Regions from separate parts of the Streptomyces sp. NPDC002926 genome, predicted to be linked through region 1. Evidence: predicted binding sites of a transcription regulator. Region 1 holds the regulator's gene; the other holds the start of a gene.
What was found. The regulator HrcA, encoded in region 1, represses chaperone genes, less so after heat shock. The targets are predictions, from matches to a motif close to TTNGCACTCNGNNNNNCNGAGTGCNAA.

Region 1 (3,618 bases):
GGCGGACCAGCGTGACCACCCGGCCCTCCAGCAGAAACCCCCGCGGGACCAGCGGGAACACCCGGTGCTTGCCGAAGCGGTCCTCGAGCGTGACCGTCGGGCCCTCCGCTGTCTTCTCGGTACGGATCACCGCACCGCAGAAACCCGTCGTGACCTCCTCCACGACCAGGTCGGACTCGGCGGGGACCTCCGGGGCCGGCTGCCGCTTCTTCCAAGGAGGCGTCAGATCCGGGCTGTAGCTGCGCATTTGGCCGACGCTACGACACACTGAAGCGCTCCGCCAACGAATCCCGCTGCGCGCGTACGAAAGCCGCGTCGACTCTCGCCCCGTGCCCGGGGACATATACCGCGTCCTCGCCGCCCAGCGACAGCAGCCGGTCCAGCGCCGCCGGCCAGCGGGGCGGGATCGCGTCCGGGCCCGCCTGCGGTTCGCCCGACTCCTCCACCAGATCCCCGCAGAAGACCACCTCCGGGCTGCCCGGGCCGCCGTCCGGCACCAGCAGTGCCAGATCGTGGCCCGTGTGGCCGGGTCCGACATTGGCCAGCAGCACCTGGCGGCCGCCCAGGTCGAGCGTCCACTCCCCGCACACCAGATGGCGCGGCAGCACCAGCAGATCGGCGGCCTCCGCGGCCTCCTTCGCGGGGACACCGTGCCGTACGGCCGCGTCGCGGATCTCGTCCCGCTCCCGCCTCATCAGGTCGTCGAGGCCGACCGCGCCGAACACTTCGGCCCCCGAGAACGCCGCGGTCCCCAGTACATGATCGAAGTGCGGATGGCTCAGTGCGATATGCGTCACTCGGCGGCCGCCCATCAGCGCCTGCGCCTGGGTGCGGAGCTCGGCGCCCTCACGGAGCGTCGAACCCGTGTCGTACATGAGGACACGGTCCTCGCCGGCGACCAATCCGACGGTCGCGTCCCAGACGGGCATCCGCCGGCGCCCCACCCCGTCGGCCAAGCGCTCCCAGCCGAACTCTTCCCAACTGACGTCCATACCGCGACGCTATCGGCAGGGACCAGCGGTGTCGCACGGTAGCGTGATCGGCCGCCCTCGCAGAACGCCCTTGCTAGGGGCGTACCCGACAGCCGTACACTGGCTCGGGGGAGTGCTGGCACTCGAACGTATCGAGTGCCAGGCAGTACCACCAAGGAACCACGGCTGGAGGTGTGCGCGATGCTCAGCGAACGCAGACTCGAAGTGCTGCGCGCCATCGTCCAGGACTATGTCGGCACGGAGGAGCCCGTCGGCTCCAAGGCTCTCACCGAACGGCACAAGCTCGGTGTCTCCCCGGCTACTGTCCGTAACGACATGGCGGTGCTGGAAGAGGAAGGGTTCATCGCCCAGCCGCACACCAGCGCCGGCCGCATTCCGACGGACAAGGGCTACCGGCTCTTCGTCGACAAACTGGCGGGCGTGAAGCCCCTGTCGTCGCCCGAGCGGCGCGCCATCCAGAACTTCCTGGACGGAGCCGTCGATCTGGACGACGTCGTGGGCCGTACGGTACGGCTGCTGGCGCAGCTGACCCGGCAGGTCGCCGTCGTCCAGTACCCCTCGCTGACCCGGTCCACGGTCCGGCATGTGGAGCTCCTCTCCCTCGCGCCGGCCCGGCTGATGCTCGTGCTCATCACGGACACCGGACGGGTCGAGCAACGCATGATCGACTGCCCCGCGCCGTTCGGCGAGACATCGCTGGCGGACCTGCGGGCCCGGCTCAACAGCCGGGTCGTCGGGCGCCGCTTCGCGGATGTGCCGCAGCTGGTGCAGGAGCTGCCCGAGTCCTTCGAGCCGGAGGACCGCGGCACCGTCTCCACGGTGCTGGCGACCCTGCTCGAGACTCTGGTCGAGGAGACCGAGGAGCGGCTGGTGATCGGCGGCACCGCAAATCTCACCCGTTTCGGGCACGACTTCCCGCTGACCATCCGGCCGGTGCTGGAAGCGCTCGAGGAGCATGTGGTGCTCCTCAAGCTGCTCGGCGAAGCCAATGACTCGGGCATGGGCATGACCGTACGTATCGGTCATGAGAACGCCCACGAGGGCCTCAACTCCACTTCCGTGGTCGCGGTCGGCTACGGTTCGGGCGACGAGGCAGTTGCCAAACTCGGCGTGGTCGGACCGACCCGCATGGACTACCCCGGAACGATGGGAGCGGTACGCGCAGTGGCACGTTACGTCGGACAGATCCTGGCGGAGTCGTAAGTGGCCACGGACTACTACGCCGTACTCGGCGTACGCCGCGACGCATCGCAGGACGAGATCAAGAAGGCCTTCCGCCGGCTTGCGCGCGAACTCCACCCGGATGTGAATCCGGACCCGAAGACGCAGGAGCGCTTCAAGGAGATCAACGCCGCGTACGAGGTGTTGTCGGACCCGCAGAAGAAGCAGGTCTACGACCTCGGCGGAGACCCGTTGTCCCAGGCGGGCGGCGGAGGCGCGGGCGGATTCGGGGCCGGTGGCTTCGGCAACTTCTCCGACATCATGGACGCGTTCTTCGGTACGGCGTCGCAGCGGGGGCCCAGGTCGCGTACGCGACGGGGCCAGGACGCGATGATCCGGCTGGAGATCGACCTCAACGAAGCGGCCTTCGGCACGACCAAGGACATCCAGGTCGACACGGCTGTCGTCTGTACGACGTGCTCCGGTGAGGGCGCGGCGCCGGGGACCTCGGCGCAGACCTGCGACATGTGCCGCGGACGCGGTGAGGTCTCGCAGGTGACGCGGTCCTTCCTGGGTCAGGTCATGACCTCGCGGCCGTGCCCGCAGTGCCAGGGCTTCGGCACGGTCGTGCCGACGCCGTGCCCGGAGTGCGCCGGCGACGGCCGTATCCGCTCGCGCCGGACGCTGACCGTGAAGATCCCGGCGGGCGTCGACAACGGCACCCGCATCCAGCTCGCCGGCGAGGGCGAGGTCGGCCCGGGCGGTGGCCCGGCGGGTGACCTGTACGTCGAGATCCACGAGCTGCCGCACGCGGTCTTCCAGCGGCGCGGCGACGATCTGCACTGCACGGTGACGATCCCTATGACGGCGGCGGCGCTGGGCACGAAGTGCCCGCTGGAGACGCTCGACGGCATCGAGGAGATCGACATCCGCCCGGGCACACAGTCCGGCCAGTCGATCCCGCTGCACGGGCGTGGCATCACGCATCTGCGGGGCGGCGGTCGGGGCGACCTGATCGTGCACGTCGAGGTGATGACGCCGTCGAAGCTGGACGCGGACCAGGAACGGCTGCTGCGGGATCTGGCGAAGCTGCGCGGCGAGGAGCGGCCGACGGGGCAGTTCCAGCCGGGGCAGCAGGGATTGTTCTCCCGCCTGAAGGACGCGTTCAACGGGCGGTAGCCGTTGGGGCGGGAGTGCGGGTTGCCCGTTTCCGGGGCTCTGCCCCGGCTCCCGCGCCTCGATCGCCGGCGGGGCGGAATCTTCCGGCCGGTGGGCTGGATCTCCGCCCGGCGGGGGGAAATCTCAGCCCGTCCGGCGATTGAGGACACGCCCGAAGGGCGTACGGGGGTATCGGGGCTCGCCCCCACACCGCACGGCGGGGCCGCAGATCGACACAGCGGGAAGACGCGGGCAAGCGAAAGGCCCGCCCCCGCACCCCCGCCGGCCGCGGAACGCCCGATTCGGC
Region 2 (3,618 bases), on a different contig from region 1:
TCGGGCCGTTGCCAGGGCTTCGCGCTGACAGGATGCGGCGCCATGCAGCCTGTACGACAAAAAGGAAAAATGACATCAATTCAGGGCCGCGCGATCCTGGCCGCGCTCCTGGTCGCCGCCCTCGGCTCCGCCTGTGCGGCGGAGTCCTCCGGCGGTTCCCCGCGTGGTTCCGGCGGTGCCAAAGCGGCTCAGCGGCAGCGGCACGGCCCGGCCGGGGCGCTCTCCTCGTACGCGGAGAAGGTGAAGCGCGCCCAGGCCGCCCGAGCCGTCGCCGCCAAGAAGTGGGGCCTGGCGAAGGTCCCGCTCGCCGCGCCCCAGCCCCCCGCCGTCAAGCCGAGGATCACCACCCGCGAGGGCTTCGAGGTCGAGGACGGCGAGTCCCTGCCGCCCGTGTTCACCACCGTGCCCGTCAAGGAGAAGGTCGTCTTCCTGACGATCGACGACGGCTGGGAGAAGGACCCCGCACTGCTGCGGATGATGAGCGAGCTCCGCATCCCGTACACCGCGTTCCTCAGCGACTACCTGATCAGCAACAACTACGGCTATTTCAAGGAGATGCAGGACCGCGGGGTCTCGCTGCAGAACCACACCCTCAACCACCTCTATCTGCGGGGCCTTTCGTACGCCGAGCAGAAGCGGGAGATCTGCAACCAGCAGAGCAAGATCGAGGACCGGTTCGGGAAGCGGCCCCCGCTCTTCCGGCCGCCGTACGGCAGTTACAACCGGGACACGCTGCGCGTGGCCAAGTCGTGCGGCGTCAAGGCCGTGCCGCTGTGGGCCGCCGAGGCGTTCCCCGACCACATGGAGTGGCGCGAGGCGGACCAGGATCTGCACCCCGGCGACATCATTCTCACGCACTTCCGTGGCCCGGAGGAGTGGGACAGCACCATGCCCGAATTGATCCTGTCGGTCATGAAGACGATCACCGACAGGGGTTACGCCGTGGCAAAGCTGGAGGACTACGTATGAGACGCGCGCACCGGCTGCTGGCCGGAGTGCTGGCGGCCGGTGCGCTTCTCGCCTCGGGGTGCGCGCAGTCGGTGGACCCGATCGAGCGCCTCGGGCGCAAGGCCGCGCAGCAGGTTCCCTCCGGCCCGGGCGTGCCGGGCTCCGCGCACAAGCGGTGGGGGCTGCCCGCGCCGCTCCTGGCCGCGCCGAAACCGCCCGCGCGCAGGCCGAAGATGCCGTACGTGGTGGACCGGGTGCCCACCCGCGAGAAGGTCGTCTTCCTCACCTTCGACCACGGCGCGGAGCGAGATCCGGAGTTCGCGCGGATGGTCGGCGATCTGAAGTTGCCCATCAGCACGTTCCGTACGGGGGACGGGACCGATCTGCGCACGCTCTCGTACGAGGGTCAGCGCGACGAGATCTGCCGCCGGCGGGAGCGGTTGCTCCGTCCGCCGCGCGGCGCGTACAACGCCGACACACTGCGCGCGGCCGCCCACTGCGGGGTCCGTGCCGTGGTGCTGGGACGGGCGTACGTGGAGGGTGAACGACTGCTGCCCGGCGCCATCGTGCTCGCGCACACCGGGACGACGGGGCGGATGCTGCGCCATATCCAGGCGCAGGGGTACGCGGTGGCGCGTCTGGAGGACTACGTGTGAGGACCGGGTCCGCGCTGCTGCCGTGCGTGCGGAACCGAGGGCGCCCGTGCCGCGTTCTCCGTGTCGGACCGGCACCGGCTTTCCGGCACCGGCATTCCGACACCGCCCCGCCGGATTGGCACTCCGCTTGACCGAGTGCTAACCGCAGTCATAGTCTCGGGTCTGGCACTCCCCACTGGAGAGTGCCAACACGGCGACGGGCAGATCCGGCACCCGCGACGACGGATCCACCTGGTCGCCACCCCAGACAGTTAACCCCGTGAGATCTCCGAAGGGGGAGGTCGGATCGTGACGACCGCCAGCTCCAAGGTTGCCATCAAGCCGCTCGAGGACCGCATTGTGGTCCAGCCGCTCGACGCCGAGCAGACCACGGCCTCTGGCCTGGTCATCCCGGACACCGCGAAGGAGAAGCCCCAGGAGGGCGTCGTCCTCGCCGTGGGCCCGGGTCGCTTCGAGAACGGCGAGCGACTTCCGCTCGACGTCAAGACCGGCGACGTCGTGCTGTACAGCAAGTACGGCGGCACCGAGGTGAAGTACAACGGCGAGGAGTACCTCGTCCTCTCGGCTCGCGACGTGCTCGCGATCGTCGAGAAGTAATTCACCCGAAGTTTTTTATCTGCGCCCCTGGCCCCCGCGACATTTGTAGCCGGGAGCCCGGGGCGCAGTTCGTTTGAGAGGACAGTGAAGCTCCCATGGCGAAGATCCTGAAGTTCGACGAGGACGCCCGTCGCGCCCTCGAGCGCGGCGTCAACAAGCTTGCCGACACGGTCAAGGTGACGATCGGCCCCCGCGGCCGCAACGTCGTCATCGACAAGAAGTTCGGCGCCCCCACCATCACCAACGACGGTGTCACGATCGCCCGTGAGGTCGAGCTCGACGACCCGTACGAGAACCTCGGTGCCCAGCTGGTGAAGGAGGTGGCGACCAAGACCAACGACATCGCGGGCGACGGCACCACCACCGCCACCGTGCTGGCCCAGGCGCTGGTCCGCGAGGGCCTGCGCAACGTGGCCGCGGGTGCCTCCCCGGCAGCCCTGAAGAAGGGCATCGACGCCGCGGTCAAGGCCGTGTGCGACGAGCTCCTCGCGACCGCCCGTCCGATCGAGGACAAGGCCGACATCGCCGCCGTGGCCGCGCTCTCCGCGCAGGACCAGCAGGTCGGCGAGCTCATCGCCGAGGCGATGGACAAGGTCGGCAAGGACGGTGTCATCACCGTCGAGGAGTCCAACACCTTCGGTCTGGAGCTGGACTTCACCGAGGGCATGGCCTTCGACAAGGGCTACCTGTCCCCGTACATGGTGACCGACCAGGAGCGTATGGAGGCCGTCCTCGACGACCCGTACATCCTGATCCACCAGGGCAAGATCTCCTCGATCCAGGACCTGCTGCCGCTGCTGGAGAAGATCATCCAGGCGGGTGGCTCCAAGCCGCTGCTGATCATCGCCGAGGATGTCGAGGGCGAGGCGCTCTCCACCCTGGTCGTGAACAAGATCCGCGGCACCTTCAACGCGGTGGCCGTCAAGGCCCCCGGCTTCGGCGACCGCCGCAAGGCGATGCTCGGCGACATCGCCGCCCTCACCGGCGGAACGGTCATCGCCGAGGAGGTCGGCCTCAAGCTCGACCAGGCCGGTCTGGACGTGCTGGGCACCGCCCGCCGCGTGACCGTCACCAAGGACGACACCACCATCGTCGACGGTGGCGGCAAGCACGAGGACGTCGTCGGCCGCATCAACCAGATCAAGGCCGAGATCGAGTCCACGGACTCCGACTGGGACCGCGAGAAGCTCCAGGAGCGCCTCGCGAAGCTGGCCGGCGGCGTGTGCGTGATCAAGGTCGGCGCCGCCACCGAGGTGGAGCTGAAGGAGAAGAAGCACCGTCTGGAGGACGCCATCTCCGCGACCCGCGCCGCGGTCGAGGAGGGCATCGTCTCCGGTGGTGGCTCCGCTCTCGTCCACGCCGCCAAGGTGCTCGATGGCAACCTCGGCAAGGAGGGCGACGAGGCCACCGGTGTCGC

Region 2: a site for HrcA is predicted at 1,720-1,746, ahead of groES (co-chaperone GroES). Genes of this name have one in related genera too.

What each region holds. Positions count from the first base shown of each region.
Region 1 is NZ_JBSFUK010000001.1:302,244-305,861, forward strand. Features, by position in the region: gene ACWDZ6_RS01250 (DUF3097 domain-containing protein) at 1-247, opposite strand, end outside; gene ACWDZ6_RS01255 (MBL fold metallo-hydrolase) at 258-992, opposite strand; gene hrcA (heat-inducible transcriptional repressor HrcA) at 1,173-2,195, shown strand; gene dnaJ (molecular chaperone DnaJ) at 2,196-3,332, shown strand.
Region 2 is NZ_JBSFUK010000005.1:231,579-235,196, forward strand. Features, by position in the region: gene ACWDZ6_RS12665 (polysaccharide deacetylase family protein) at 43-969, shown strand; gene ACWDZ6_RS12670 (polysaccharide deacetylase family protein) at 966-1,604, shown strand; gene groES (co-chaperone GroES) at 1,893-2,201, shown strand; gene groL (chaperonin GroEL) at 2,297-3,618, shown strand, end outside.